Regions from separate parts of the Lysobacter sp. GQ73 genome, predicted to be linked through region 2. Evidence: riboswitches for the same ligand, from Rfam matches in the RefSeq annotation. Region 2 holds a riboswitch; the other holds the start of a gene.

Region 1 (14,769 bases), on a different contig from region 2:
ATCGGCCGCTCTGACCAGCCCGCTCTGGCCGGTCGATCGCAGAAGTAGACGAAGAAAGGCCCCGCATCGGCGGGGCCTTTCGCTGTCGAGCGCCGAGCGACGCGGCTTACTCGATGGTCATGTCGATCCGGGCGCGGTCGGTGTTGGCGATGCTGCCGTCGGCGCCGTCGGAAACGAAGAACAGGTCCATCGTCAACCGATGCGGGTCGGAATCGAGGATGCGGCCCAGGGTCATGCCGAACTGGAACGGGTCCTTGTACTCGCCGAGTCGCTCGGCGCTGTTGCCGGGCAGGGTGCCCTCGGCGCGCGCGGTGGCGTCGGTCTGCTTCATCAAGGCTTGCATCTGCGCTTCGGTGAAGGTCACCTTGGCCTCCTTGCCGACCTGCACCGGGCCGTTGCCCTTGATGTCGCCGGTCAGCATGTAGTTCCAGGTTTTGGCGTCGGCGTCGGTAGGCACCTTGAGGTTGTATTCGTAGGTGCGCTCGGAGGTGATTTCGTTGCCCTGGGCGTCGTAATGGCACACCACCTGCAACGGCGGGTTGCCGTTGCCGGCCATCGGCGGGGTGATGGTGTAGCTGTAGGAGCCGTCGGGGTAGCTGGTCTTGACGTAGCCGTAGGTGGTTTGCGGGCCGCCGAACGAGGCGTAGGCGCGCGCCATGGTGTCGCCCTGCTCGAAGGCGGCTTCGCCATTCAAGCGCAGCTGGTTGGAGAAGTTGTAACGCTCCAGCGTGGCGACGTTGCCGACGCCGTCGTTCTGGGCGGCGACTTCGCCGGTGGCGGTGAAATGGGCATAGGCGGCCTGGCCGTCGGGCTTGGACAGGTCGAATTCGGCCGTGCGCAACACCGAATGGCCCTTGTTGGCCTGAATGCCGGGGCCGAGGTCGAAGCTGAGCGGGCCGACATTGATCGAGGGCAGCACGCTGCTCTTCTGTTCGATCGCCTGCAGCGCACCGATGTCGACGCGCACGCCGGTCTCGCTGGTGCGGGTGACGCTGTAGGCCGAACCGGTGGCGACCTTGTTCTCGCCGTCGACGGTTATGCCCAGGCGCGGGCCTTTCGGGAAGGCGTCGTCGAACAGTTTCTGGAACGCGCCCGCGAACTGGGTCTGGGTGAAGTTCTGCGAATCCAGCGTCACCGTGGCGCCGACCGGGATCGTGGTCGGGTCGAAGGGATTGATCTTCGCGGCGGTCTGCGGGTTCTGATTCTCGCCCGGCAGCACGACCTTGTAGCGCAGGCGATGACCGGCGCCCGCGCTGCCCTCTACGTCGGCGTTCGTGTTGCCGCCGCCGGCTGCGCCGGACACCGAAAACACCGCGGTGACCTCGAATTCGGTCTTGCCGTCCTTGTTCTGCTGCTTGACCTCGATCTCCGAGTCCTGGCGCATCTCGATGCCGCCGGGGGCGGGCACGGTGCTGCCCTGGGTCAGCTTGACGCTGCCGTTGCCGGGGCTCCAGGAAATGCCGCCGCGCTGGCTGCCGTCGCTGACCTCCACGCCGTACTCGCTGGACGCGGTCGGATGGGTCGGGTCGAAATCGGTGACGATGGTTTCCTCGGTGACGCTCATCGTCGCCGCGGGGATCTTGAGCTCGTCGCCGTGGAAGATCGGGTCGCTCTTGCCGGTCATGCTGGCCTCCATCCGCCGTTCCTTGTCCTGGAACAGCTCCGGATTGGCCTGGCGCAGCGCCTGTGGGGTGATGCCGTAGAGCGCGGCGATCTCGATCACGCTCTGGTCGTTGACGACGGTGTGAGTCTGGGGATGGTTCTGCGGTTGGGGCAGGGTGGGCGAGGGGCCCTGGGTGGCGTAGACACCGGTCATGAATGGCTTGGACGCAACTGTGAGGATGGTCGCGACTTTACCGTCGCGCCGGCCCGGGGGCGACTAGGGACGACCCCAGTTTGGGACGAAATTTGTGCACGAGTGGACCAATTCGCGGTTTGAGGGGATGGATGGCCCGTCAAGGCCTGCCTGGGCGTTGATGTTGACGCCGTTCCCGACTCGCCGTTGGCTTCCTTGGTTTTGCAGTTGCAGTGACGATAGGCTCTGGCGTGGTCGCGCACCCAGATCGCCGGGTTTGAATTCGGGTCGACATAGAAGCCGCTGCGTCTCTTGGTCGCGGCTTACGTCGCTCCTACAGGGATGGATTTTCGGCATTGCGTTGGCGAGGGTCTCGCCTTTGTAGGAGCGACGTCAGTCGCGACCGCGGGACGCGCAGGGTGTCGTGGCCGATATTGTCCAACGAAGCGGCGGGCTTTCGCCGGGGTAGGAGCGGCGCAAGCCGCGACATCGCTGCGACGTTCTTGCGGCGTATGGATCGAGAAAGATCAAGATCCGGATCAAGATCAAGCCCAAAGCCTCCGCCACTGAAGCGGCGGGTTACTTTCTTTCGTCTAAAGCAACAAAAGAAAAGCGACCAAAGAAGTTGCTTTGTTTTGAATCAAGGGCCCGCACGATCGGTGCCGACGCAGTGATCTACATACGGGACCTCCCTGTCCCGATGAAAAACGGCCCGCATCCCTGCAGGCCGCCGTCCGGGTCTACTATGGCCTTCGCCAATGCGAACCCGCGCACAGCAACAGCAACAACACAAGCACAAAGTCGCAACCGCAACCGCTTCGACGACAGCAAGATCAAGATTACGTCCTGCCCGTTACCCTGCCCACCGAGACCGCCATGCTGATTCACGGAGCCTGCCACTGCGGCAATATCGCTTTCGATCTCGACTGGCAGCCGGAGCCAAGCGAGATTCCGGCGCGCGCCTGTACTTGCACGTTCTGCAGCAAGCACGGGGGCGTGTGGACTTCGTGTCCGACGGGTGCGCTGCGGGTGCGGGTCGCCGAGCCCGCACGGGTGTCGCGCTACGACTTCGGTACGCAAACCGCGGATTTCCATGTCTGCACGCGATGCGGGGTGGTGCCGGTGGTGACCAGCCGCATCGACGGGAGGCTGTATGCGGTGGTCAACGTCAACACTTTCGAGGAAGTCGGCGGGGCCTTGCTGCGGCGGTCGCCGTCGACGCTCGACGACGAAACCGAAGCGGTGCGCCTGGCGCGGCGGCAGCGCAACTGGATCGCCGAGGTCGAGTTCGTCGAGGGCGGCGATTGAGCCTGCGCTCGGGGCCGGCTTCGGCGTCATCTTCCCGACGACGACGAGGCCCGGATGACCGGACGGCGTTCGTGTCGCGGGGCTTACCGAGAGTTGACGCGCTTGCAGTCGGCCGTCATCGCCTGATCCTCGGCGCTGACGCACAGCTTGAATCCCGGTTCCAGGCCGATCACTTCCTTGTCGGTGCCGGCGGCCATCGCGAAGCGTTCGAAAGCCCGGCTGGCGCAGGGCTCGGCGTTCGTGTCCGGCGGCTGGCCCGCGCCCGCCGCCGCGAGGCAGTCGTCGTGGAACAGGGCGTAGTGGCATTGCCCGCTCCGGCTGGCCAGGCATTCGAACCTCGCGATGCGGTCGGTGACGCGTACCTCGCTATCGATGATGTCGACGCCGTCGGCGCTGGCGCGGTGGACGATGGTGGTCGCACCGATATCGCAGCCGAGCAAGGCGAACAGGTAGTACAGCAAAGCGGTGAAGTTGCGCATAGGTCACCTGAATAGTGGGTTGCCGCGTTACATCGTGCGGAACAAGGTCATGAAGGGCTGGCTGACGGTCAGGGTTTCCGGGCGGTTGCGCAGGCGCACGCTGCCCTTGCCGCTGTCGTCGCGGACGATCGATGCGATCGCCTTGAGATTGACGATGGTCGAACGGTGGATCTGCTTGAACATGTTCGCGTCGAGCACGTCGAGAAGCTCGCGAATAGGTTTGCGCAACAGGGCTTCGCCCTCTGCGGTCACGACCGTGGTGTATTTGTTGTCGGCGCGGAAGTAGGCGATGTCGTCGACCAGGATCAGGCGGGTTTCGCGGCCGGTGCTCGCGGTGATCCAGGTCAGCGGCGGCGCGCCGCGCCTGGGCGCGTTGCTCGCCAACTGCCGGGCAAGTTCGGACAGCGCATCGGCGCCGGTCCGGGTGGCGGCGCTGCGTCGCTGCAGCCGCTGCACGGTGACGGCGAGACGTTCGGGCGTGACCGGCTTGAGCAGGTAGTCGATCGCGCCCTGTTCGAAGGCATCGATCGCGTACTGGTCGTAGGCGGTGACGAACACGATCTGGGTTCGCGGGCTGACCTCGGCGGCGGCGGTGGCGACATCGATGCCGGTCAGCCCGGGCATGCGGATGTCGAGGAAGGCGATGTCGGGCCGATGCTCGGCCAGGGCTTCGAGCGCCTCGGCGCCGTCTTCGCATTCGGCGACGATCCGCAACTGCGGCCAGGCGCCGCGCAGGGAGTCGATCAGCGCCTGGCGCAGCAGAGCCTCGTCTTCGGCGACCAGGGCGGTGGAAGGGGGAAGCTCATGCATACGAGGATTCCTCACGCGCGATCAGCGGCACGCTGATCGTCGCGGCGACGCCATTGGGGAAGTTGGCGACGACCGCGAGTTGCGCCTCGCCTCCGTACACCAGTTGCAGGCGTTCGCGCACGTTGCGCAGGCCGATGCCGGTACCGGCGTTGGTGGAATTGAAGCCTTCGCCGTCGTCGGCGACGGTGATGGCGACGCGCTGATCGTTGCGGCGCGCGAGGATCCACACGGTGCCGCCGCCGGGCTTGGGTTCCAGGCCGTGCTTGATGGCGTTCTCGACCAGGGTCTGCAGCATCATCGGCGGCAGCGGAATCGCGCGCAGTTCCTCGGGTACGTCGATTTGCAGCGCCAGCCGCGCGCCCATCCGCAGTTTGAGGATTTCCAGATAGGCGCGGGAGCGGTCGAGTTCGTCGCCGAGGGTGGACTGCCCGTCCTCGGTGCGCGGCAACGAACGGCGCAGGAAATCGATCAGGTGGCCGAGCATGAGGTCGGCGCGCGGCGGGTCGTTGCGGGTCAGGTACTGGGCGCTGGCGAGGGTGTTGTAGAGGAAATGCGGCTCGACCTGGGCATGCAGCAAGCTCAGCTTGGCCACGGCGAGTTCTTTTTCGGTGACCGTGCGGGTGGTGCTGACGCGTTCGGTGCGGCGGCGTTCGGCGATGCGGCGGGTGATCGCGCGCACGATCGCTTCGGCGTTCTCCAGATTGGTGCCGCCGTCGACCCGGAACCAGTCGCTCCAGGCTCCGGTCTCGGGTTCGCAGATCAGGGTGATGCTGCCGCTGTCTTCGCCCGGCGTGACCGTGGCCAGGATCTGGTTGCGGGTCCAGCGGCCGTGGTTGCGCACCACGCCATGGCGGTCGGTGCGGCTGCGGCCGTAGAGGTTGGGGCGCTGCACCTTGGCGCTGACCTGCAGGCTGTCGCGCGCGCTTTCGATGTCCTCGACCCGCGGGAGCTCGCGGATCGCGGCATCGAGCAGGTCGAACACCTCGCCCGCCTCGAACGGCACCTCGATCTGGCGGCGGTGGCGGTTGGCGAGGGTGTCGCGGCCGACCTGTCCGGCGATCAGGCGCACCCGGCGCAGGTGCGAGAAGGCGTTGGTGACGACATAGGCCACGACCAGCGCGCCGATGATGAATAGCGGCGCCACATCCTGGTGCTCCAGTCCTGGCGTGGCCGAGGACAGCAGCGCGATCAGCAGGAACACGCCGAACCAGGCGACGGCGAGGCGGAGGATGAAAAAGAAGCTCCTGATCACTGCGAGTCCGAAAGGTTCTAGGTTGCGATGCAGCATAGTCGTCCGCCGGCCGGGCGGAAGAGGGGGCGCGACGAAGCCGGGGAAGGCGGCGACGAAACCGGTCGGGAAGGGAACGAAGCGCCGGCGCGCTGATCGGTCCCGGGTCGTCCACGGTCTGCGAGGCGACGAGCCCTCTCCGCCTGCGGGAAGAAGAAGGGAGGGCGGCGTCGCTCGCCTTGTCCTCATCCGGCCTGCGATCACTTTCCGCCGGTGGGATCGCTCGCGGGCGTCGCCTTCCCCCAACCTCTCCCGCAAGCGGAAAAGGGATTGGAGTGATGGCAGGAGCGGGGCGCGGAACCGCGCGACAAAGATCACTCGCGTCCTTAGCTTCTCCGGCGGCCCGATCGATGGACGATGTGCCTCCGCTCTCGCCTCAATGTGACTTGCGGTGAATCGGCGCTCCGGACGAGAAATCTGCTTGGCAAAGCTTCGGTGTTCCGATAGCGTGACGCTCGACAAGGACGGTTGGGGGCCGCCTTCATGTTTTCGATGTCTACCGCGTTGATCGCCGTGCTGGCGATGCATCAGGCGCAGCCGTTGCCGGCCGCCGCCGAAGCGCCGAGTACGCTGTCCGCACCAATTCCAACGCCAACAACACCAGCACCTGCGGCCGCAACGGCACCTGCGGCGACGCTGGTGTCCGAGCCTGCTCCCGCATCCGCATCCGCATCCGCACCGGCATCGGCGCTGCCGTCCGTGGCCAGCGGCGGCCCCGATGCGCGCCGCCTCCTCGCCGGCACCGAGCTGCTGCTCGAAACCCTGCAACCGCTGAGCTCGGCCACATTGAAACGCGGCGACAAGTTCGGGCTGCGACTCGCGCAGGCGTTGAGCGTCGACGGCGCACTCGTACTGCCCGCCGGCACCACCGGCGTCGGCGAAGTGGTCCATGCCGAGCGCTCGCGCAGCGGCGGCAAGCCGGGCGAGTTGTTGCTCGCCGCGCGCTACCTCGATGCCGATGGCCGGCAGATCCCCTTGCGCAGCTTTCGCGTCGGCGCCGCCGGCGTCGACAAGTCGGGCCAGGTGATCGGCTTGTCGATCGCGGTCGGGGTGTTCGCGATGTTCATGCGCGGCGGCGAGATCCAGATCCCTCCCCATACCCAGGCGCAGGCGCGCATCGCACAGGACGTCGACCTCCCGTCTTCTGCGGCGCCTGCCCAAGGCCCGGCACCCGTTGCCGCTACCGAACCACCCGTCACCACCCAAGCTGGGGAAGCTGTCCAATGAAGTCGATGTCGTCGCGTGTGTTGTTGATCGCTCTGTCGCTGCCGGTGTCGGCCTTCGCCGCCGGCGGTTCCCTGGCCTGGAACGGCAAGACGCCTTCCGACCCGGCCAAGCAGGTCCCGAGTGCCGAGGCGAGCGTTTCGGCGGAGGCCAAGAACGACGCCGGTACCGCACCCGCGGTAGAAGCCGGCGCGGCGGCGACCGCAGCTCCGGCAACCGCGACCGCGACGGCCAGCGCGAAGCCGGCTGCCGCCGGCAGCGGCCTGATCGCGGCACCGCCGGCCGGCAAGGGTCAGATCGTGTTCTTCCGCCCGCCCAAGTTCGTCGGCGGTGCGGTGGGCTACAAGGTGCGCGAAGGCGCGGTCGAGCTGGGCAAGCTGCGCAGCGGCAAGTACTTCGTGGTCGCGGTCGAACCGGGCGCGCACGAGTACACCGTGCACTCGGAAGCCAAGGACATCCTCAACATGGAAGTCGAAGCCGGCGAAACCTATTACGTGAAGGGCACGATCACGATCGGCATCCTGGCCGGGCGTCCGAACCTGTCGCCTTCGACGGTCGCCGAATTCGACGAAGTCGCCGGCAAGCTCAAGTTGGCGAAGTAAGCGCAAGGCGCGGCGAACGCATCGCGCCGCCGCAGCCCGGCCTCGATATCAGCCGAAACAAGCCGAAACACCAGCCACAACAGCTCTGAAAAAAGGCCCCGCATTCGCGGGGCCTTTCTTGTCGCTTAGATGCAACCAGCCGGGGCTCAGGCCTCGACTTCTTCCTTGTAGGCGTCGATCGGGATGCAGGCGCACATGACGTTCTTGTCGCCGTAGACGTTGTCGACGCGCGACACCGGCGGCCAGTACTTCTGCAGGCGCAGGCTCGGCAGCGGGAACGCGGCCAGTTCGCGCGGATAGGCACGGGTCCATTCGCTCGCGGTGACCTGCGAGGCGGTGTGCGGGGCGTGCTTGAGCGGGTTGTCCTCGCGGTCCAGGCGGCCGTCCTCGACCGCGCGGATTTCGTCGCGGATCTGGATCATCGCGTCGATGAAGCGGTCCAGCTCGTGCTGCGATTCGCTCTCGGTCGGCTCGACCATCAGCGTGCCGGCGACCGGGAAGCTCAGGGTCGGGGCGTGGAAGCCGAAGTCGATCAGGCGCTTGGCGACGTCCTCGGCGCTGATGCCGGTGGCGTCCTTGATCGGGCGCAGGTCGAGGATGCATTCGTGCGCGACCAGGCCGTTGCGGCCGGTGTACAGCGTTTCGTAGTGCGGGGCGAGGCGCTTGGCGATGTAGTTGGCGTTGAGCAGCGCGACCTGGGTGGCCTTGCGCAGGCCGGCGGTGCCCATCAGGGTGACGTACATCCACGAGATCGGCAGGATGCTCGCCGAGCCGAAGCTCGCCGCGCTGACCATGCCCACCACGCCTTCGCCGTCGACGGTCTTCGGCAGGAACGGCGCGAGGTGCGACTTGACCGCGCAGGGGCCGACGCCGGGGCCGCCGCCGCCGTGCGGGATGCAGAAGGTCTTGTGCAGGTTGAGATGGGAGACGTCCGAGCCCCACTTGCCGGGCTTGGCGACGCCGACCAGGGCGTTCATGTTGGCGCCGTCGGTGTACACCTGGCCGCCGTGCTTATGGATGATCTCGCAGATCTCGACCACTTCCTCCTCGAACACGCCGTGCGTGGACGGGTAGGTCATCATGATCGCGGCCAGGCGGTCGCTGTACTTCTCGGCGGCGCGGCGGATGTCGTCGACGTCGACGTTGCCGTTGCTGTCGGTCTTGGTCACCACCACGGTCATGCCGCACATCTGCGCCGAGGCCGGGTTGGTGCCGTGGGCGGAGTCGGGGATCAGGCAGATGTCGCGATGGCCTTCGCCGCGCGAGCGGTGATAGGCGCGGATCGCCAGCAGGCCGGCATATTCGCCCTGGGCGCCGGAGTTCGGCTGCAGGCTGACCGCGTCGTAGCCGGTGCACTCGACCAGCATCGCTTCGAGTTCTTCGATCAGCTGGGTGTAGCCGGTGGTCTGGTCGGACGGGGCGAGCGGGTGGATGTTGCCGAACTCGGGCCAGGTCACCGGGATCATCTCGGCGGTGGCGTTGAGCTTCATCGTGCACGAACCCAGCGGGATCATGGTGCGATCCATCGCCAGGTCCTTGTCGGCCAGCGAGCGCATGTAGCGCAGCAGTTCGTGTTCGCTGTGGTGGGTGTTGAATACCGGGTGCTGCAGGAACGAGGAGGTGCGGGCCAGCGCGGCCGGGATCGCGTCGACGGCTTCGCGGTCGAGCGCGTCGATGTCCAGTTGCACGCCGAACGCGCCGGCGATGGCGGCCAGCTCGTCGCGGGTCACGGTTTCGTCGAGGCTGATGCTGAGGCTGCCGGCATCGATCTCGCGCAGGTTGATGTTGGCCGCGCGCGCCTTGGCGTGGATCGCGTTCGCGTCGACGCCGGTGACGTGCAGGGTATCGAAGAAGCCGCTGCCGACGGCGATGCCGGCCTTGCCGAGCGCGGTGGCGAGGATCGCGGCCTGGCGGTGGACGCGGCGAGCGATGCGGGTCAGGCCGTCGGGGCCGTGGTAGACGGCGTACATGCTCGCCATCACCGCCAGCAGCACCTGCGCGGTGCAGATGTTGCTGGTCGCCTTCTCGCGGCGGATGTGCTGCTCGCGGGTCTGCAGGGTCAGGCGGTAGGCGGGCTTGCCGCCGGTGTCGACCGACACGCCGATCAGGCGGCCCGGCATCGAGCGCTTGTAGGCGTCGCGGCAGGCCATGAAGCCGGCGTGCGGACCGCCGAAGCCGAACGGCACGCCGAAGCGCTGGGTGTTGCCGACGACGATGTCGGCGCCCCATTCGCCCGGCGCCTTGAGCAGGGTCAGCGCGAGCAGGTCGCTGGCGACCGCGACGATGCCGCCGCGCGCGTGCACGGCGTCGGCTACGCCCTGGTAGTCCTTGATCGCGCCGAAGGTATCGGGGTATTGCAGCAGCACGCCGAAGGCGTCGACCGTGGCCGCCTCGGCGTCGTCGCCGACATGCAGCTCGATCGCCAGCGGTTCGGCGCGGGTGCGCAGCACTTCCAGGGTCTGCGGGTGGATGTTCCTGGAGACGAAGAAGGTGTCCGACTTGGACTTGGCCGAACGCTTGGCCAGGGTCATCGCTTCGGCGGCGGCGGTGCCTTCGTCGAGCAGCGAGGCATTGGCGATCTCCATTCCGGTCAGGTCGGCGACCATGGTCTGGAAGTTGATCAGCGCCTCCATGCGGCCCTGCGAGATTTCCGCCTGGTACGGCGTATAGGCCGTGTACCAGGCCGGGTTCTCGAGGATGTTGCGCAGGATCACGTTCGGGGTGTGGGTGCCGTAATAGCCGCGGCCGATGAAGCTGCGGAACACCTGGTTCTTGGTGGCGATAGCGCGGATCTTGGCCAGCGCCTCGACCTCGCTGATCGCGGCCGGCAGGGCCAGCGGCTGGGTCGACTTGATCGAGCCGGGGACGATGGCGTCGGTCAGGGCTTCGAGCGAGTCGTAGCCGACCTGCTCCAACATGTGGCCGATCTCGGCGTCGTTGGGGCCGATGTGGCGCTCGATGAAGGCGTCGTGGTGCTCGAGATCGCGCAAGGAAGTTGCGCTGTTGGCGGCTGGGCTCATGGCAGGGGCGTCCGAAGGCAGCGTGCGGTGCCGCACGCGAGGCGCCCCTCTGTCCTTTTGCCTGAGAGTTTAAAAGCGTGCTGCGGTCAGGCAGCTAGGGGAGGGGAGGGCCCGGGGGCCGCTTCCTGTCCGCGCTCGCTTCGTGCCCCTTCGGCGCCGGTTCTGCCTCGCTGTCTCAGCGCACGCAGGCGGTCTCTCCAGAGTTTTGTACACGCGGCGGTATGGGGCCTGAGCGATTACGGGCGTTGCGCCTTCGGCAGCGCGCCTGGCCGAGGGGCCGGGCGGCTTCTCCCACCGCGTGTTTCAAGCCGCGATTATAGCCGCAGCGGCGGCCGCTCGGGGCGAGATTGCCGGGGTTGGCGGCAGCCGGCTTCATCCCCGGTTTCGCCCCGCGACCCGGTTCAGGATGGCCGATTCGCCGTAACATGGTCGCGGTCCCTTCCGGAGCTTCCTGCATGGACCGACCGCCGTTCCAACTGCTGCAAATCGACCACGTGGTGCTGCGCGTGCGCGACACCGAGGCGATGGTCGCCTTCTACTGCGATGTGCTGGGCTGCCGGCTGGAACGGCGCCAGGACGCGATCGGCCTGGTGCAGTTGCGCGCCGGGCTGTCCCTGATCGACCTGGTCGACGTCGACGGCAAGCTCGGCCGCCTCGGCGGCGCGCCGGCCGGCGCCGAGGCCCGCAACATGGACCATCTGTGCCTGCGCGCCGAGCCCTTCGACCGCGAGGCGATCGTCGCCCACCTGGAGGCGCACGGCGTGCGCCTGGGCGACTTCGGCTCGCGCTACGGCGCCGAAGGCGAGGGGCCGTCGCAATACCTGTTCGATCCCGAAGACAACCTGGTCGAACTCAAGGGCCCGCCCGACGAAGTGCCGATCGACACCCACGCCTCCCACGCTCCCAGCTGAGGCCCCGAGCCGACGCTCCCCGACTGGCCTGCCAGACTGGTGAACCCGATCAATACCTCCGCTCCCGATTCAGCGCCGGCCACGAAGGCCTTGTCGATCCGCCGCCTGGCCTTGTTGCTCGGCGGCCTGGCGATGTTCGGGCCGTTCTCGATCGACACGATCTTCCCGGCGTTCCCGGTCATGGGCGCCGAACTGGGCGCCGACAAGCTGGCGATGCAGCAGACCATCAGCCTGTATCTGATCGCCTATGCGCTGATGAGCATCGTCCACGGCCCGTTGTCGGACACGATCGGGCGCCGGCGGGTGATCATCGGCGGGCTGAGCGTGTTCACGCTGGCCTCGGTCGGCTGCGCTTTGTCGACCGATCTGTCGATGCTGCTGTTCTTCCGCGTGGTGCAGGGTTTGTCGGCGGGCGTGGGACTGATCGTCGGCCGCGCGGTGATCCGCGACGTGCTGCACGGCGACGACGCCCAGCGCCTGATGAGCCAGGTGACGATGATCTTCGGCGTGGCGCCGGCGATCGCGCCGATCATCGGCGGCTGGATCCTCGGCTGGGCGCATTGGCCGGCGATCTTCTGGTTCCTGGTCGGCTTCTCGCTGCTGCTGCTGGCGGCGACCGTGTTCCTGTTGCCGGAAACCCATCCGCCGCAGGCGCGCCTGCCGCTGAAGCCCAAGCGCCTGCTGCGCGATTACTTCGCGATCTTCCTCAACCCGCGCTTCCAGCGCCTGACCGCGACCGGCGCGTTCAACTTCGCCGCGCTGTTCCTGTACATCGCCTCGGCGCCGGCGTTCGTGCTCGACATTCTCAAGCTCAACGAGCGCCAGTTCGGCTGGTTCTTCGTGCCGACCATCGGCGGCATGGTGCTCGGCTCGTTCGTGTCGGGCCGCTCGGCCGGCAGGATCAGCGGCGACCGCCTGGTGCGCTGGGGCTTCGTGTTCTCCTTCGCCGGCGTGGCGATGAACCTCGGCTACAACCTGTGGACCGACGCCCCGCAGATCCCATGGGCGGTGCTGCCGATGTGCGTATCGGCGTTCGGCATCGCCCTGGTGTTTCCGATCGTGACCTTGTCGATCCTCGACATGTACCCGCGCCAGCGCGGATCCGCCTCGTCGCTGCAGGCGTTCTCCGGGCTGGTGATCAACGCGATCATGGCCGGCGTGCTGTCGCCGTTGATCAGCGGCAGTGCGGTAGCGCTGGCGGTGGCGGCCTCGGCGTTGACCGCGATCGCCTGGCTGTTCTGGCAGTGGGAAGCGCGCGTGTCGAAGACCCGGTGCCCGAGCCAGGGCGACGAAGCCGCCGCGGTGGAGCCGCAAGAGTCGCTTTGAAAGCGGCGGGCTGTCAGGCGTGGCTTCTGCAGGAATGTTTGTCCTCAAGAGAAGGAGTTCGAGATGCGATTGACCTTATTGGCGCCGGTGGCCTCGTGCCTGTGTGGAACTGTCCAGGCGGCGGATTTTCAATCGATCCCCATCACCTATACCCTGGTTTCGGCGGACGGCAAGAGCGTGGTCGGCATGCAGGCGAGACCGCCTTCCACTGGACACAGGGCGGGGCCCTGACCTCGATCCAGTCGTTTCGCCTCCGGCTTTCTACCCCAACGGCTTCGAGTTGACGGCGATCTCAGGCGACGGTTCAGTCGCGTTGTTGAATTTGCCGGACGAGGTGACGGGAAGACCGCAGCAGTTCTGGATGCCGGCCTTGTGGACGAAGGAGCGCGGGGTGCAGATCGTCGAAGTTCCCGGGGTGTATGCGATCGCGGAGGACATTTCCGCCGACGGACGCACAATCGCAGGGCGCCGCGCGTCACCAGCTCCGGAGGTGAAGTCTCAGACGTTTCGGTGGAGCGCGGATCAAGGTCTGCAAATCCTTCAGGCCGTGGCAAACGACGGTGAGTATTTGTGGTCTGTCGACGATGTGGCTATTTCCGGGGATGGACAAGTCGTGGTCGGCGTTCTGACCGGTAGATCCAACCTGACCGGTAGGTCCACACCCACCCAGATGGTGTTCTGGCACGAAGGGCGGCCAATGCCGAAGCGGCCGATTACGGCGAGAGCAGTACCCGCACCGAACAGTTAGAGGTCGGCGTCTGCACCGACCTGGGCCCGGCGCGTCTGGGGTTGGGCCTGGGCAAGTCCAAGGCGCGTCAGGAGTGGAGCCTCGGCAGCCAGAGCAAGTCCGAAGGCGAATACCTGCTTGGCGAGGCCGCGTTCAAGCTCGGCGAACAATGGCTGGGCAGCCTGTTGGGCTATTCCGGCCGCTTCGATGTCGATTCGCGGCGGCGTTACCACAACGGCACCGCGATGCACACCTCCTCGGCGCGCCCGGATGCGAAGGTGGCGGCGCTGCGCGCGCGCTTGGACTGGAAGGACGCGACGCGGATCGGTGGCATTGGCGTATCGCCGTATGCGGCCTACACCTGGACACGGACGAAACTGGCCGGCTACACGGAGAGCGGCGGCGGTTTCCCGTCGCGCTTCGACCGCACGGACTGGAGCACGCGCGATCTGCGCATCGGCGCGGCGTTCGAGCGCAGCCTCGGCGAGCGCAACGATTTGAGCGTGTCGCTGGAAGCGGTGCGTCGCATGGACAAGACGGTCAGCGGCACGCGCGGCGAGATCATCGACCTGTTCGGTTTCGACCTGCCCGGCGGCGAGCTGGACCGTAACTGGGGCCAGATGCTGGTGGATTTCGACCACCGTTTCGCGAACGGTTCGGTGCTCGGCGTCGGTGCGCGCGCGGCCTCGTCGGGCGGCGATGCGGATTGGGGCGTATCGCTCGGGTATCGAATGTCGTTCTGAGCGGGCGATGGCGGCAGTCGTCCGGCGAGTCGGGCGGCTGTCGTTCCGGCCGATCGATGGGCCGCAGCATCGTGGGAAGCCGCAACCGGAACCCTTTGGTGTTGCGGGCTTGATCTCGCGCAGCGGACGCTGCGTGCGGATACCGGAAGATGCGCCGTCAATCGATCCGCAGGATTCGCTTCAGCCGTGGCGGTCCTGGGAGGACAACGCAATCGTTTCCGGTTTTGATTCGTGCCTGGGTTTCGTGCAGGCGGTCGAAGCAGCGAATAGTGTGCTGTTTGTCGCGAGCGTATTGCTCGGGGATAATGTCGGGGACGGCGGAAAATCGGCCGTAAACGTGCCTTCTTTGCAGCGTCGCTGCGGATACTTCTCGGCCGCGGCATAGCCCAGAGACCGTTCAGTCGGCCATTCAATACTCGAACAATTCCATGAGGCTTCTATGATGCGACGCGCGCTCTTGGTCATTTCCCTGTTGGCGGCGATTCCTGCCTATGCCGAAGGCAACTTCTTCATCGCGCCTCCGGCGTCGAGTACGC
Region 2 (14,769 bases):
GGGTCAGGCTGACCGCGCGTTGCAGATGGTCGATGCCGCGGTCGCGTTGGTCGAGCGCGATCTCGACCTCGCCGAGCAGGCGCTCGGTGTCGCCGATCACGCCGTGTTCGGCGCCGAACTCGGCCACCCGCAGTGCGCGGATTTCGTCGAGCAGCAGCCGCGCCATGGTGTGGCGGCCGGTCGCATGCAGCACCGTGGCCTGGGCGAACAAGGCCTCGGCGAGACGACCGCGGTCGAGGTGCTTGCGCGAGATCGTCACCGCATGGTCGAGCTCGCTCAGGGCGCGGTCGACGTCGCCGCGTTCCCAGGCGACCAGGCCCAGGCTGCTGTGCAGACCGGCGAGATCGGAATGGTCGGCGCCCAGGCGCGGCGTCAGCACGTTGCGCAGCTGTTCCAGTTCGATCTGCGCCTGCGCGTATTGGCCTTGTTCGATATGGAAGGCGGCGAGCTGGCGGCGCACGGCCAGGGTCGCCGGATGCTGGCCGCCGTTGACCTCCAGGGCGATCGCCAACGCTTCCCTGGCATCGCGCTCGGCGTCGTTGAGTTGGCCGAGGTCGTGGCGCAGTGCGGCCAGGTTGCGGCTGATCTCGACCTGCAGCGGGTGGCGGTCGCCGACGCTCTGCTGCAGCCGCCGGCGCGCCTGCTCGAAGCCCTGCAGGGCCTGCCGGCTTTGTCCGGCGTCGGCCTGCAGGCTGGCGAGATCCATCAGGTTCTCGACTTCGCCGACCTCGCCGTTCTCGAGTATTTCCCGGCGCAGCGCGAGCGAGCGTTCGAACAATTGGCGTGCGCCCTGGCGTTCGCCGTTGGCCTGGCGGCAACGGCCGAGTTCGGAATAGAACTCGCTGGCCTGATTCGGCAACTGCGCCTGTTCGCGCCGGGCCAGGTCGAGCCCGGGCTGCATCAGCGCGGCGCACTCGCGCGGCTGGGCGAGCAAGCGCAGCACCTTGCCGCGCTGGGTGATCGACTCCAGGCGCAGGCTTTCGGGAATGTCCTGGTCGGTACTGGCGATGATGCTGGCCTGGCGGTCGAGCAGCGCGCGCGCTTCGTTGTAGTCGCCCAGGCTGGTGCGCATGCGCGCGATCACCCCGAACAGCTCGGCGCGTGCGCGCGGCTGCCGGGCGAGTTCGCGGGTGCCGCGGATCACCGAGGCGTCGAGCAGGCCGCGCAGGTCGAGCGCTTCGCCTTCAGGCGTGCCGCGCGCGCTTTCGAACAGGCCGACCATGAAGTCCTGCATCGCCTGGGCGCGGCTGGCTTCGCCGACCGCTTCGCGCGCCTGCCAGGCCACAATGCCGAGCGCGGCGCTGAGCACCACCGCGACCAGGGCCGCGGTCGCCAGCGCCCAGCGGTGGCGGGCGACGTACTTGTTGAAGCGGTAGCGCAGGCTCTGCGCCCGCGCCAGCACCGGCCGGCCGGACTCGAAACGCTGCAGGTCCAGCGACAGCGCCTCGACCGAGGGATAGCGCTGTTCGGGCCGCTTCGACAGGGTCTTGAGGACGATGTTGTCGAGGTCGCCGCTGAGCTGGCGGGCGAGGCGGCGCACCGAGTTCGGGTCGACCTCGGCATCGTCGGTGTCGACGTAGCGCAGCACCGCCTGCGAGGGCCGCAGCGGGTCGGCGGCGAGGATCGCCTCTTCCCACTCGGCGTCGGTCTGGCGCTTGAGGCGGTAGGGCTTGGAATCGGTCAGCAGCTCGTACAGCACCACGCCGAGCGAATACACGTCGGTCATGGTGGTGACCGGCTCGCCGCGCACCTGTTCCGGCGCGGCGTAGTGCAGGGTGAAGGCGCGCGCGCCGGTGCGGGTCTGCTCCGGCAGCGGCACGTCGTTGCTGTCGAGCAGCTTGGCGATGCCGAAGTCGAGCAGGCGCACGTCGCCGGCCGGCGTCACCATGATGTTCGACGGCTTGAGGTCGCGGTGGACGATCAGGTTGGCGTGGGCGTGGCTGACCGCGTCGCAGATCTGCTGGAACATGCGCAGGCGCTTGTCGAGCGGGGTGCGCTGGTTGCGGCAGTAGTCGGTGATCGGCTCGCCTTCGACGTACTCCAGGGCGAGGTAGGGCAGGCCGTCGCGGCTGATGCCGGCGTCGAGCAGGCGGGCGATGTGCGGATGCGCCAGGCGAGCGAGGATCTGGCGCTCGCGGGTGAAGCGGGTGCGCAGGTTGGTGTCGGCCAGGCCGGGACGCAGCAGCTTCAGCGCGACCCGGCGCTGGTACAGGCCGTCGGCGCGCGAGGCCAGCCAGACCTGGCCCATGCCGCCTTCGCCGAGCAGGCTTTCCAGGCGGTAGGCGCCGACTTCCACGCCGGGGCGCATGCCGGTGTTCTGCGGCGCGACCAGCGGCTCGGACAGAAAATCCTCGTGGCCGTCTTCGAGCGCGATCAGCCCGGCGAGTTGATCGGCGAGCTCGGCGTCGTCGGCGCGCAGCTCGCGCAGGCGCTCGGCGCGCGCGGCCGGTTCCAGCTCGAGCAGCGCGTCGAGCAAAGGGGACAGGCGTTGCCAGCGTTCGGCGTCCATGCGCGGTCAGTCGGTGGCGATACGACGGTCGTCGGCGATGTGGATCATGGCCAGGCGCATGGGATGCGGGCGCGCTGCACGGCGGTGACGGAACGCGGCACGCGCCGTGCGTCAGCGATTGGGCTCGTCTTGCAGCGAGGCCAGCAGGAACAGGCGGGCCTTCTGCCAGTCGCGGCGGATGCTGCGTTCGGAGCGCTGCAGCAGCGCGGCGATTTCGAGTTCCGACAGACCGGCGAAATAGCGCAGTTCCACCACCTGGGCCAGGCGCTGGTCGACCGCGGCCAATTTGGTCAGGGCGGTGTCCAGGCCGAGCGTGTCCTCGTCCAGGCGCAGGCCGCCTTCGACGTCGTCGGGCAACTCGGTGACGCGGTGCAGGTCGCCGCCGCGCTTCTGCGCCAGGCGCTGGCGCGCGTAGTCGACGACCACGCTGCGCATCGCCGAGGCGGCGTAGGCGAAGAAATGCGCGCGATCGTCGAACTGGGCTTCGCGGCGGCCGACCAGCTTGAGGTAGGCCTCGTGCACCAGCGCGGTCGCATCCAGGGTCTGGCCGTGCTGGCCGGCGAGCTGGCGCCGCGCCATGGTGTGCAACTCCTGGTACAGAGTCGCGAGCACGCGATCGAGTGCGCCGCGGTCGCCTTCGCGGGCGGCATCCAACAGGATCGTGATGTCAGCGCTTTCGGCCATATCGCCCCTCGACTCGGCGGAGACTATAGCGCGTTCATCTTCATATGATAGCGACGGCGGTGGCATCGCCCCGGCGGCGGCCGCGCCGTCCGTCCGGAATCGGGGGGCCGGACCCCCGTGGCCCCCGCGCCCGGACGGGCCTGCCGGCGCCCGGGCCGCCGCGCTTCAGCGTTGGCAGTGCCCGCACCAGACCGTGGTGCGCTGGCCGATGCTGGCCTGCTTGAGCGGCCGGCCGCAGCGCGGGCAGGGCTCGCCGCCGCGCCCATAGGCCGACAGCTCCTGCTCGAAATAGCCCGGCGCGCCGTCCGGGCTGATGAAGTCGCGCAGGGTGGTGCCGCCGCGCTGGATGGCGTAGGCCAGGATGTCCTTGATCGAAGCCGCGAGCGCGGCATAACGCTCCCGCGAGACCTTGCCGGCCGCGCGCAGCGGCGACACCCCGGCCGCGAACAAAGCCTCGGCCGCGTAGATGTTGCCGACCCCGACCACCACCCGCTGGTCCATCAGGAAGGTCTTCACCGGCGCCTTGCGGCCGCGGCTGAGCTCGAACAGATAGTCGCCGTCGAAGGCCTCCGAGAGCGGTTCCGGGCCGAGGTCGCGCAGCAGTTCGTGGGTCTCGCCGGGCGCCTGCCACAGCAGGCAGCCGAACCGGCGCGGGTCGTTGAAGCGCAGCACCCGGTCGGAATCGAGCAGCAGGTCGACGTGGTCGTGCGCGCGCACCGGCGTGTCGGCGGGCAGCACGCGCAGGCTGCCGGACATGCCCAAGTGCAGCAGGGCGCTGCCGGCGGCGGTGTCGAGCAACAGGTACTTGGCGCGGCGGCGCACCGCGTCGATGCGTTCGCCCGGCAGGGTGTCCTCGATCTGCAGCGGGATCGGCCAGCGCAGGTTGGGGCGGCGCAGGATCGCGGTGACGACGCGGCGGCCTTCCAGGTGCGGCGCCAGGCCGCGCCGGGTGGTTTCGACTTCGGGCAATTCAGGCATGCGGCAAGGGTACTATCCCGGCCAGGCCGCGCATCGTTCGATGGCCGGAACCGGGAGTCGCTTCATGCCGCACGCGCCAGCGTCCGAGGAAGCCGTCGCAAACGGGGCGGGGTTAGCCGCCAGGGCGCCCGAGCCCGAGGCCGCGCCGCCGCCGGGCCGGCGCCTGCGCAGTTTCGCCAGCGCCGAGATCGACATGGCGCTCGACGCCCTGGGCTGGCGCGGCAATCGGATCCATGCCGGCGTGCACCTGGCGCGCAAGGGCTTGCGCCGGGTCCGCGCCACGGTCGCGCTCGGCGGCGGGGCGCTCGGTCCGGGCGCGGCGCTGGTCGACCGCGAACTGCGCCGGCTCAACCGTAACTTGTCGGTGCTGCGCGACGCGCACGCGCTGGTCGAAACTCTGGATCGGCTGCTGCGCCTGCCGCTGGAAGCCGAGGTCCGCACTTTGTTGCGCCGTGCCCGCCGCCGTGCCGCGCAGGCCCGCGCGCAGGTCGCGCGCCAGGCCCGCGCCGAAGACCCCGACCTCGGCGCGCGCCGCTCCTTGTTGCGAGTGCTGCGCGCCGCGCTGCGCGCTTTGCCCTGGGACGGCCTGACCGCGGAAGACTGGCGCGGCGCGGTCACCGCGAGCCTGGCGCGCGTCGCGCGTTGCGCCGAGCGCGCGCGGCGCAGCGGGCTCGACGAGGATTGGCACGACTGGCGCCGGCGCGCGCGGCGGCTGTCGCAGCAGCAGCGCGCGCTGAAAGCGGCCAGGCTCGGCCGCGACGCGCCGAAATTCGACAAGCACACGATCGAGCGGCTGGGGGCGGCCCAGGACCTGAACCTGCTGCTCGACCATTGCGGGCGCCGTTCGGTGTTCGGCAAGGCCGACCGCGGCGCCTTGCGGCGCTACGCGCAGGGCGAGCTGGCGCGGTCGCGCGGGGAGATCGTGAACGCGGATGCGACCGAGGGCGGCCCGGAATAGGGGCATTCGCGAGGCCTGCCCTCACCCCGGCCTCTCCCGCGATCGGAAGAGGCGCCAAGCCGAATGCGGGGCAGGCCGACCGATCTCGCGACCGCCGGTCGGCCGGCGCCAGCTGAACCCCTTCAGCCGCGCCCGCTGCGGCGCGCCTTGCCCGTTGGAATAAACGACCCCATCACATCGCAGAGCCGTACCGGCGCGAAGGGTCCGCGCCTGGTGGCATCATCTGCCCAGGACCGGCCGCTTCGGGCCGGCCCCCGTGGTCTGTCGGAGTTTCGAAATGCCCGCTTCCCTGATCGATTTCCTCGCCGGCGGCCTGGTCCAGGCCGGCTTCTGGGAGCTCGCCGCGTACTTCCTCGCGGTCACCCAGCTCACCATCATGTCGGTGACGCTGTATCTGCACCGTTCGATGGCGCACCGCTCGGTCGATTTCCATCCCGCGTTGGCGCATGTGTTCCGTTTCTGGACCTGGCTGACCACCTCGATGATCACCAAGGAGTGGGCGGCGATTCATCGCAAGCATCACGCCAAGTGCGAGACCGAGGAAGACCCGCACAGCCCGCAGTTCAAGGGCATCGACACGGTGATGTGGCGCGGCGTCGAGCTGTACCGCGAAGCGCGCGCCGAGCGCGAGGACATCGAGAAGTACGGCAAGGGCTGCCCGGACGACTGGATCGAACGCAAGCTCTACACCCCGCACGCGACCATGGGTCCGGTGCTGCTGCTGTTCCTCAGCTTCGCCCTGTTCGGCTTCGCCGGCGTGGCGATCTGGGCGCTGCAGATGGTGTGGATTCCGTTCTGGGCCGCCGGCGTGGTCAACGGCCTCGGCCACTGGTGGGGCTATCGCAACTTCGAGACCACCGACACCGCGACCAACCTGACCCCGTGGGGTTTCTGGATCGGCGGCGAAGAGCTGCACAACAATCACCACGCGTTCCCGAGCTCGGCCAAGTTCGCCCTGCGCAAGTGGGAGTTCGATATCGGCTGGACGGTGATCCGCGGCCTGCAGGCGTTGCGCCTGGCCAAGGTGCTGCGGGTCGCCCCGGCTCTGGACGTGCGCCCCAACATCGCCATGCCCGACACCGAAACCCTGCGCGCCTTGCTCGCGATCCGCTTCCAGGCGATGACCGACTACTACCGCAGCGTGACCTTGCCGAGCCTGCGCGAAGAAGCCGCGCAGGCCGGCGACCGCATGCGCACCCTGCCGCGCCGCCTGCGCAAGGGCCTGGCCGATGGCGGCCGCTGGCTCGACGACGGCGCGCGCGCGCGCCTGCAGAGCTGGATCGACGAGCGTCCGCGCATGGCGACCCTGGCCGAATTCCGCCAGCGCCTGGCGCAGGTGCTCGACGACCGCTCGCACGATGCGCAAGCGACCTTGAACCGTCTGCACGCCTGGTGCGTCGACGCCGAGGCCAGCGGCATCCAGCAGCTGCAGGCGTTCTCCGCGCGCATGAAGGGCTACGCCCTGGCGCCGGCGCGCCACTGACCGAAGCCGGTTCGCCGGCCTGTCGTTACAGCAGAACCCGCGCAGCGATGCGCGGGTTTTTTCATGCCGGCGTGCGACGGCTCGACCGACGGCCCGCGCGGCGCCCGCCTCAAGACCGCGACGCCGATCAGCATTTGCCGGCCGGCGAGGGTGTAGCGTGCTGGGCAATGGAGTCGCCGCGCCGGACCGCGTCCCGCGCTGCATAAGGAGATGCCGCATGCGCAGGGACATCGCTGCCCGAATCACCGCAGCCGCAATCATCGCCGCCGACCGTGCGCCGTTTCCGATTCCCTTCAACCTGCCCGCCCGTGCCGTCTTGCGCGGCGCGCGAGCGATGTCGTTCCAAGGACGAACCCGCCATCCGTGAACGCGTCGCGCCAGGGATGGGGCCGCGCTTCAAGCACAGGAGACAGAACAGATGAAGGTATTCCGTAGCAAGCGCATCAAGCTGCTCATGCTGGCCTCGTTGTTCGCTGCCGGCATCGGCTTCGGCGTGGCCCAGGCCGACAGCCCCTACCGCGAAGGCTGCCCGCCGAAAGTCGGCTGCAAGTACGGCGGCCAGCGCATCGGCTGCTGCCTGCTTCCCTGAGGAATCGGGCGCATGAAGACCCTGCGTGGCACCCGCACGAGATACCTGGCGATCGCGGCGCTGTTCGCCGCGTCGGTCGGGTTCGGCGCGGCCCAGGCCGACAACCGCTACGCCGAGGGCTGCGCGCCCAAGGCCGGTTGCCAGTTCGGCGGCACTCGCTTCGCCTGCTGCATGGACGATTCCTGATCTCAGCCGCCGATAGGCGTGCGTGAGCGGCTTCGCGCCGCGCGCACCGGGTGGCCGGCGTCGCCTTCGCGCGGCGCCGGCGCCCGATCCGGAACTTTCCGGATACCGCCGCTCCCAATTCAGACCGATCCGGGGCAGCCGGTCGGCAACGTCGGCGTTCGCCGCCCTGCGCGTTGGTCGCCGCTCCGTGCCCGGACTTGCCTGGCGCTGCCGCGCGCGTCAGGCTGCGCGGCAAAGCCGCCGCTCCCGGCGTCATCCGGTTCCCGCGCATGCGCCGATGGTTCGCGATCGCCTTGTGTTTTCCGCTGCTGAGCGCGGCCCAGCCGGTCGCCTCGACCGGCGACTATCTCTCGCGCATGGACGGCGACCAGGACGGCAGGATCTCGCTGCTGGAATACCAGGACTGGCTCAGCTACGCCTTCGACGCGATGGACGCCAACCGCGACGGTCTGCTCGATGCGCAGGAGCAGCCCGCGAGCGGCCGCGGCGCGCGCGCCGCCTTGTCGCGCGAGCAGCATCGGCTCACCCTGGCCGAGCGTTTCGGCAAACAGGACCGCAACCGCGATGGCTGGCTCGACGCGCGCGAACTCGCCTCGCCGCCGCAGTGACCCCCCATCCCGCGCCCATGCGGATCGCCGATTCGGTGGAGGCGTGCAGGCCGATGCGATGCGCTCCGGCCGATTTTCCGCAGTCCCGTTCTCCGCAGTCCGTCGCAATGCCCGGATCGCGCAATTGCCGCGCCCGCGCCGCGCGTGATACCTAGTCGCGATGAATTACGCATTGCCCCGCGGCGAACTCGATACCTTGTTCGCCGGCCCCCAGTCGGTCACCTCCGAACAACGCCGCGAACTGGCCGAACTGATCGTCGAACGCTTGCGCCAGGTCCACGGCGAGCGCCTGCTCGCGGTCGCCCTGTACGGCTCCACCGCGCGCGAAGGCGACGGTCCGTACTCGGATCTCGAACTGTGGGCGGTGCTCGACGACGATGCGCTCGGCGCCGATTACGACGACACCCTGGAGTGGGTGCACGGTCGCGGCAAGGCCGAGCTCAACCTGATGTCGCGCACCGCCATCGAGGCCTATGCGCGCGAAGTCGACGAAGGCTGGGCGCTCAGCCACGGCCAGTTCGTCCATGCGCGCGCGCTGTGGATCGCGCCCGATCATGGCGCCCTGGTCGAAACCTTGCGCTCGCTCGCCGCGCACCCGAACGATGCCGCGGTCGACGCGGCCCTGGCCGAGATCGTCGTCGGCGAGTTGTACGAGCTGGTCGGCAAGTTGCGCAATCGCTACGCGCGCAAGCCGATGGCGCTGATCGCGTGCGAGTTCGCCCAGCACCTGGCCTGCCTGATCGGCCTGGCCGAGCGGCACGTGTTCGCATCGAGCGGGACCATGTTCGACGAGGCCGCCGACCTGCCCGGGCCGGACGGCGCGGCGCAGTTGTTCGGTCTCGTCGCACAGGGCGACCTGCGCGACGAAGTGGTGTTGACCCTGGCGATGGAACGGGTCTGGGCCGGCCTGGAGGAATGGGCGCATGCGGCCTCGTTGAACGAGGCGCTGGAAGCGCGCTGCGCTGCCTCGGAGCGCTGAACGCGGCCGATCCGGTACAGTCCGCATCGTCGACGGGACCGCCGCGGGCGGATTGGGCGCGTCCGCATCGGCGCGACGCGCGCATCGCCGCCCGGATCCTGCGCAGTGCCGTCGACCATCCGACTCCGGGTTCGCGATCGACCGACGAGGGCCTCGTGCCATGGGCCGACTGCTGCACCCCTGGTTCGCCGAAGCGCGTCTCGTCGCCGCGCGCGGCGGCGCCTGGCGGCGCGGCCGGGCCCTGCTCGCGACAGCGGCCGCCGCGATCGCCGTACCGGTGTCGCTGCGCGGCTGGGGCGGCGATGCCGCGGCGCTGGCCGAGGCTCTGCCGCGCTTGATCGAGCGTTTGCCGCTGCCGTTCGGCCTGCTCGCGATCGCCCTCGCCTACGCGGTCGCTCGCGGAAGGTCGATCGCCCTCGACGATTACCTGCGCCTGGGCTGGTGGGCGGCGGCGCCGATCGAGCCGGCGCGGGCGACGCGCAGCCTGGTCCTGTTGGCCGGCCTGGCGACCTTGGCGGCGATGGCGTTCGCCGCCGCGGTGTTGGCCGCCTGCGGCGGCGAGCCCGCCAGTCTGCGCGCCGCGTACTGGATCGTCGACGGCGGGCTCGCGTTCGGCGCCGTGCTCGGATTGTTCGCGGCGCTGCGCCATCGCCGTCATCCTCATCACCGCCTGCGCGAAGGTGCGCGCCAGCCGCTGTTCGGCCTGGCCTGGCTCGACGATGCGCGGCTGCCGCACCTCAGCGACTGGCAGCGGCGCGAAGGCGTGCTGCGTTGGCGGCGTGGCGGCCACGCCTGGATGATCGGCGCGGTGCTGTTCGGCCTGCCGAGTTCCACCGGCCTCGGCAGCGGCCTCGGCGTGCTGCTGATCGCCATCGCGCTGGCCTGGTTCAGCCTGATCCTGCAGGCCTGCGTCGCGGCGACCCTCGAGGCCGATGCCCTGCTGGCGAGCACCCCGCGCGCGCCGCGCCGGCTGGCGTGGGCGGCCTGGCGCTATCCGGCCTTCGCCTTCGTCTGCGCGGTGGCGTTCGCAGGCGGCGGCGCCGCGCTGTTGGGCCTGAGCTGGCGCGCCGCGCCGGTGTTGTTCTCGATCCTGCTGGTTCTTTCGGCGCCGGCCTGGCTCGCGCTGCGTCCCGTCTTACATCGGTATCTGTCGCGATGACCGTCCTGCTCGAACTCGAAGGCCTGCAGCACCGCTACGACGAGCACGCCGTGCTGCACGGCATCGACCTGCGCCTGCACGCCGGCGAATTCGCCGCCCTGATCGGGCCGAACGGTTCCGGCAAGACCACCTTGCTGCACTGCCTGGCCGGCCTGCAGCGGGCGAGCGCCGGACGGGTGCTGATCGGCGGTCACGACCTCGCTCGCGAACCGCTGCAGGCGCGGCGCCGGCTCGGCTTCGCGGTCGACCCGGCGCGGCTGCCGCCGTTGCTGACCGGGCGCGAATGCCTGCGCCTGTTCGCCGGCACCCGCGAGCTCGGCGAGATACCCGCGCCGACCCTGGCGCTGGCCGAGACCCTGGCATTGGCGCCGATGCTGGATCGCCGCATCGGCCAGTACTCGCTCGGCACCCGCCAGAAACTGGCGATCGCGCTGGGCCTGCTCGGCGAACCGCCGCTGCTGGTGCTCGACGAACCGCTCAACGGACTCGACCCGCTCAGCGCCTACGCACTCAAGCGCCATCTGCAGCAGCTCGCCCACGAGCATGGCACCGCGGTGTTGCTGGCGACTCATTCGCTCGACGTCGCCGAACGCTTCATCAGTCGCGCGCTGCTGCTGATGGACGGCCGCCTGCGCCGCGACTGGCAGGCCGGCGAACTCGACGCGATCCGTGCCGACCCGCGGCGATCGCTGGAGCAGTCGATGGTGGAGGCCCTGGCGGCGGAACGGCCTGCGGTTGCGGATTAGTTGGCGGTGGCGGCGCGTCGTCGTCCTCCTATGGCCGGTGACATCGTCGCACCCAAAAGCGGCTGCGTCGCGACCGGGGCCGGGGTAGGGGCGGCGCGAGCCGCGACCGCGACACTGCAAACGATCGCGCAGCGACCCACGCCGACCGAACCGGCACGACGATTCTTCCTTCGAGAGGGGGAAAGGGGAGTTGATTTGGCCACGCAGCTCAACGCTTATCGGCCGGTTTCATCATCATCGCCTTCCGCCAGGAGCGTCGTAGACGCCATGGCGCGGTCGCGGCTTGCGCCGCTCCTACCCAAGAGCGGCTGCGTCGCGACCGGGGCCGGGGTAGGAGCGGCGCGAGTCGCGACTGCGGTACTGCAAACGATCGCGCAGCGATCCAAACCGAACGAACCGACAAGACGATTCTTCCTTCGAGAGGGGGGGATTTGATTTGGCCACGCAGCTCAACGCTTATCGGCCGGTCTCAACATCATCGCCTTCCGCCAGTAACGTCGTAGACGTCACTGCGCGGTCGCGGCTCGCGCCGCTCCTACCCAGGAGCCCAAGAGCTCAAGAGCCCACGAGCCCGGACGGGCATGACCGAGCGGCTCATCGGAGCGGCGATGGGCTGCTACCATGCCCACCGTTGCAGAAGAGTGGCGCCGGCCGATGGCCGCTGCCCGCCGAAGGCGCAGGCTCCCATAATCGCTCAGGCTCGGCCCTCGCGGCCGGAACACTGCAACGAACACGCCGATCTGGAGAGAGGCCGCGACGCGGCCCACCGAAGGGGCAAGCGGCCGCTGTCGCGACAGCGCGCCGCCCAAACTCTCAGGTAAAAGGACAGCGGGAGCGGCACCGCGGCCTTCGGGCCACGGAGACAGGCAGACGGGTGCGGCCCATGGCCGCGCGCGCATGCCGTGCCGCCCGGCCGCTGCGTGCTCGCCGCAGCGGCGCGTTCGCGTCTTCGTGCCCGGCCGCGGTTCATTCGTGCCCCTCCGACGGAGAACCGCCGTGTTGCTGCAACTGATCTATCTCATCGCCATCAGCGCAGAAGCCATGACCGGCGCGCTCGCCGCCGGCAAGCGGCGCATGGACTTGTTCGGCGTGGTCATCATCGCCAGCGTCACCGCGCTTGGCGGCGGTTCGCTGCGCGACATCGTGCTCGGCCACTATCCGCTCGGCTGGGTGCGTCATCCCGAGTACCTCGGCTACACCATCGGCGCGGCGATCGCGGCGACTTTCCTGGCCAAGAAACTGCACCGCTTGCGTCGCGCCTTCCTCTGGCTCGATGCGCTCGGCCTGATCGCCTTCACCCTGATCGGCTGCTCGGTCGCGCGCGAAGGCGGGCACGCGCCGGCCATCGTCGTCATCGCCGGCATGTTGACCGGGGCCTTCGGCGGCGTGCTGCGCGACGTGCTGTGCAACGAGATCCCGCTGGTGTTCCAGCGCGAGCTGTACGCGGTGATCTCGCTGCTGACCGGCGTGGCCTATCTGGCGATGCTGCGCTTCGGCGTCGCCGAGAACCTCAGCGTGCTGCTGTGTCTTGGCGGCGGCTTCGCCTTGCGTTTGTTGGCGATCCGCTACGAATGGGAGATGCCGAAGTTCGTCCACCCCTGAGCGCCGCCGGCGGTGCGATCACGAGGTCTCGCCGAGCACCTCGGCGACGCGTCGGCGCAGCGCCGGCAACAGTTCGGCCGCGAACCAGGGATGGCGCTTGAGCCAGGCCTGGTTGCGCGGGCTCGGGTGCGGCAAGGCCACCGCCTGCGGCCACTGCGCGCGCCAAGCCTCGACCGCCTCGGTCAGGGTCGCGCCGGCCTTGGGCAGATGCCACAGCTGCGCGTAGCGGCCGACCGCCAGGGTCAGGCGTACAGCGCGCAGCTGCGGCAACAGTCGGCGGTGCCAGGTCGCCGCGCATTCCGGCCGCGGCGGCAGGTCGCCCGAGGCGCCGGTGCCCGGATAGCAAAACCCCATCGGCACGATCGCCACCCGCGTTTCGTCGTAGAACGTGGCGCGGTCCAGCCCGAGCCAGTCGCGCAAGCGCTCGCCGCTCGCATCGTCGAACGGAATCCCGGAAGCATGCACCTTGCGTCCCGGCGCTTGCCCGGCGATCAACAACCTCGCCCGCGGGTCCGCCTGCACCACCGGCCGAGGCCCGTGCGGCAGGTGCGCAGCGCATAGGGTGCAGGCGCGGATCGCTTGAATCAGCATGGGCTCGGGACTCGGGACTCGGGACTCGGGACTCGGGACTCGGGACTCGGGACTCGGGACTCGGTATTCGGTATTCGGAAGGCTAAAGCAAAAGCGCCGAGCGTGGCATGCAGCATCTGCTTGAACGATTCAGGCCTTTAGATGGATTGCAGTGACGAGTATTGCGGCAACCGGTTGATAAGACAGGACGAGGCCGATGCACCTCACGCGATTCGAATCCATGCTCTCCGAGTCCCGAGTCCCGAGTCCCGAGTCCCGGCTCTTCGGGCCCCAAGCCCCGAACCCAACGCAAAAGCAAAACGCCGGCCCCAAGGCCGGCGTTCGCTCGAAACATCGACGCAACTCACTCACGCCGTGATATCGCGATCCTTGGTTTCCGGCAGGAACAGCGCGCCGATCACCACCGTCATCGAGGCGACGATGATCGGATACCACAGGCCGCTGTAGATGTCGCCGGTGGCGGCGACGATGGCGAAGGCGGTGAACGGCAGGAAGCCGCCGAACCAGCCGTTGCCGATGTGGTAGGGCAAGGACATCGAGGTGTAGCGGATGCGCGTCGGGAACAGTTCGACCAGCCAGGCGGCGATCGGGCCGTAGACCATCGTGACCAGCAGCACCAGGAAGGTCAGCAGCGCGATCACCATCGGCTTGTTGATCTGCGCCGGGTCGGCCTTGGCCGGATAGCCCGCGGTCTGCAGCGCGTCGGTCAATTGCTTGCCGAAGGCGTCCGACTGGGTCTTGAACGTGGCGCTGTCGAGCGACTCGCCCTCGAAGCTGCTCAGGCTGGTGCCGCCGATGCTGACCGTGGCCACGCTGCCGGCCGGGCCGACTGCGTTGACGTAGGGAATGCCCTTCTTGGCCAGCGCCGACTTGATGATGTCGCAGGACTGCTTGAAGGTCGCCTTGCCGACCGGGTCGAACTGGAACGCGCAGCGGTCCGGATCGGCGGTGACGGTGACCGGCGAGGCGGCGACCGCGGCTTCCAGCGCCGGGTTGACGTTATGGGTCAGCGCCTTGAACACCGGGAAGTAGGTGAACACCGCGATCAGGCAGCCGGCCAGTACGATCTTCTTGCGGCCGATCTTGTCCGACAGCCAGCCGAACAGGATGAAGCCGCCGGTGGCCAGGGCCAGGGCGATGGCGATGAAGATGTCGGCCTGGTTCGGGTCCATGCCGAGGGTCTTGGTCAGGAAGAACAGCGAGTAGAACTGACCGCCGTACCACACCACGGCCTGGCCGGCGGTGGCGCCGAGCAGGGCCAGCAGGGCGATCTTGCCGTTCTTGGAGAAGAAGCTCTCGGTGATCGGTGCCTTGGAGGTCTTGCCCTCGGCTTTCATCTGCTGGAACAGCGGCGATTCGGCCAGTTGCAGGCGGATCCACACCGACACGCCGAGCAGCAGCACCGACACCCAGAACGGAATGCGCCAGCCCCAGGACTCGAAGTCTTCCTTGCCGAGGTAGTTGCGGCAGGCCCAGATCACCAGCAGCGACATGAACAGTCCGAGCGTCGCGGTGGTCTGGATGAAGCTGGTGTACAAGCCGCGCTTGCCGTTGGGCGCGTGCTCGGCGACATAGGTCGCCGCGCCGCCGTACTCGCCGCCGAGCGCCAGGCCCTGCAACAGGCGCAGGGTGATCAGGATGATCGGCGCGGCGATGCCCATGGTGGCGTAGCTGGGCAGCACGCCGACCAGGAAGGT

The links. A riboswitch is a leader RNA that binds a small molecule or an ion and turns the genes downstream of it on or off. The one in region 2 is predicted to bind glycine.
Region 1: another riboswitch for glycine. It lies ahead of gcvP (aminomethyl-transferring glycine dehydrogenase); the one in region 2 lies ahead of AC6CH2_RS08780 (trimeric intracellular cation channel family protein).

What each region holds. Positions count from the first base shown of each region.
Region 1 is NZ_JCAXEE010000003.1:544,732-559,500, forward strand. It holds gene AC6CH2_RS12305 (hypothetical protein) at 1-1, shown strand, start outside; gene AC6CH2_RS12310 (LysM peptidoglycan-binding domain-containing protein) at 107-1,816, opposite strand; gene AC6CH2_RS12315 (GFA family protein) at 2,672-3,103, shown strand; gene AC6CH2_RS12320 (hypothetical protein) at 3,187-3,582, opposite strand; gene AC6CH2_RS12325 (LytR/AlgR family response regulator transcription factor) at 3,610-4,392, opposite strand; gene AC6CH2_RS12330 (histidine kinase) at 4,385-5,644, opposite strand; gene AC6CH2_RS12335 (hypothetical protein) at 6,185-6,907, shown strand; gene AC6CH2_RS12340 (DUF2846 domain-containing protein) at 6,904-7,506, shown strand; gene gcvP (aminomethyl-transferring glycine dehydrogenase) at 7,653-10,526, opposite strand; glycine riboswitch at 10,566-10,737, opposite strand; gene AC6CH2_RS12350 (VOC family protein) at 10,982-11,437, shown strand; gene AC6CH2_RS12355 (multidrug effflux MFS transporter) at 11,486-12,763, shown strand; gene AC6CH2_RS12360 (autotransporter domain-containing protein) at 13,442-14,233, shown strand; gene AC6CH2_RS12365 (hypothetical protein) at 14,241-14,618, shown strand; gene AC6CH2_RS12370 (autotransporter domain-containing protein) at 14,691-14,769, shown strand, end outside.
Region 2 is NZ_JCAXEE010000002.1:907,798-922,566, reverse strand. It holds gene AC6CH2_RS08840 (serine/threonine-protein kinase) at 1-2,509, opposite strand, end outside; gene AC6CH2_RS08835 (ECF-type sigma factor) at 2,621-3,193, opposite strand; gene mutM (bifunctional DNA-formamidopyrimidine glycosylase/DNA-(apurinic or apyrimidinic site) lyase) at 3,359-4,171, opposite strand; gene AC6CH2_RS08825 (CHAD domain-containing protein) at 4,236-5,129, shown strand; gene AC6CH2_RS08820 (DesA family fatty acid desaturase) at 5,407-6,612, shown strand; gene AC6CH2_RS08815 (hypothetical protein) at 6,830-6,979, shown strand; gene AC6CH2_RS08810 (hypothetical protein) at 7,031-7,201, shown strand; gene AC6CH2_RS08805 (hypothetical protein) at 7,214-7,387, shown strand; gene AC6CH2_RS08800 (hypothetical protein) at 7,657-7,995, shown strand; gene AC6CH2_RS08795 (kanamycin nucleotidyltransferase C-terminal domain-containing protein) at 8,156-8,974, shown strand; gene AC6CH2_RS08790 (hypothetical protein) at 9,135-10,133, shown strand; gene AC6CH2_RS08785 (ABC transporter ATP-binding protein) at 10,130-10,879, shown strand; glycine riboswitch at 11,610-11,716, shown strand; gene AC6CH2_RS08780 (trimeric intracellular cation channel family protein) at 11,876-12,481, shown strand; gene AC6CH2_RS08775 (uracil-DNA glycosylase family protein) at 12,500-13,072, opposite strand; gene AC6CH2_RS08770 (MFS transporter) at 13,420-14,769, opposite strand, start outside.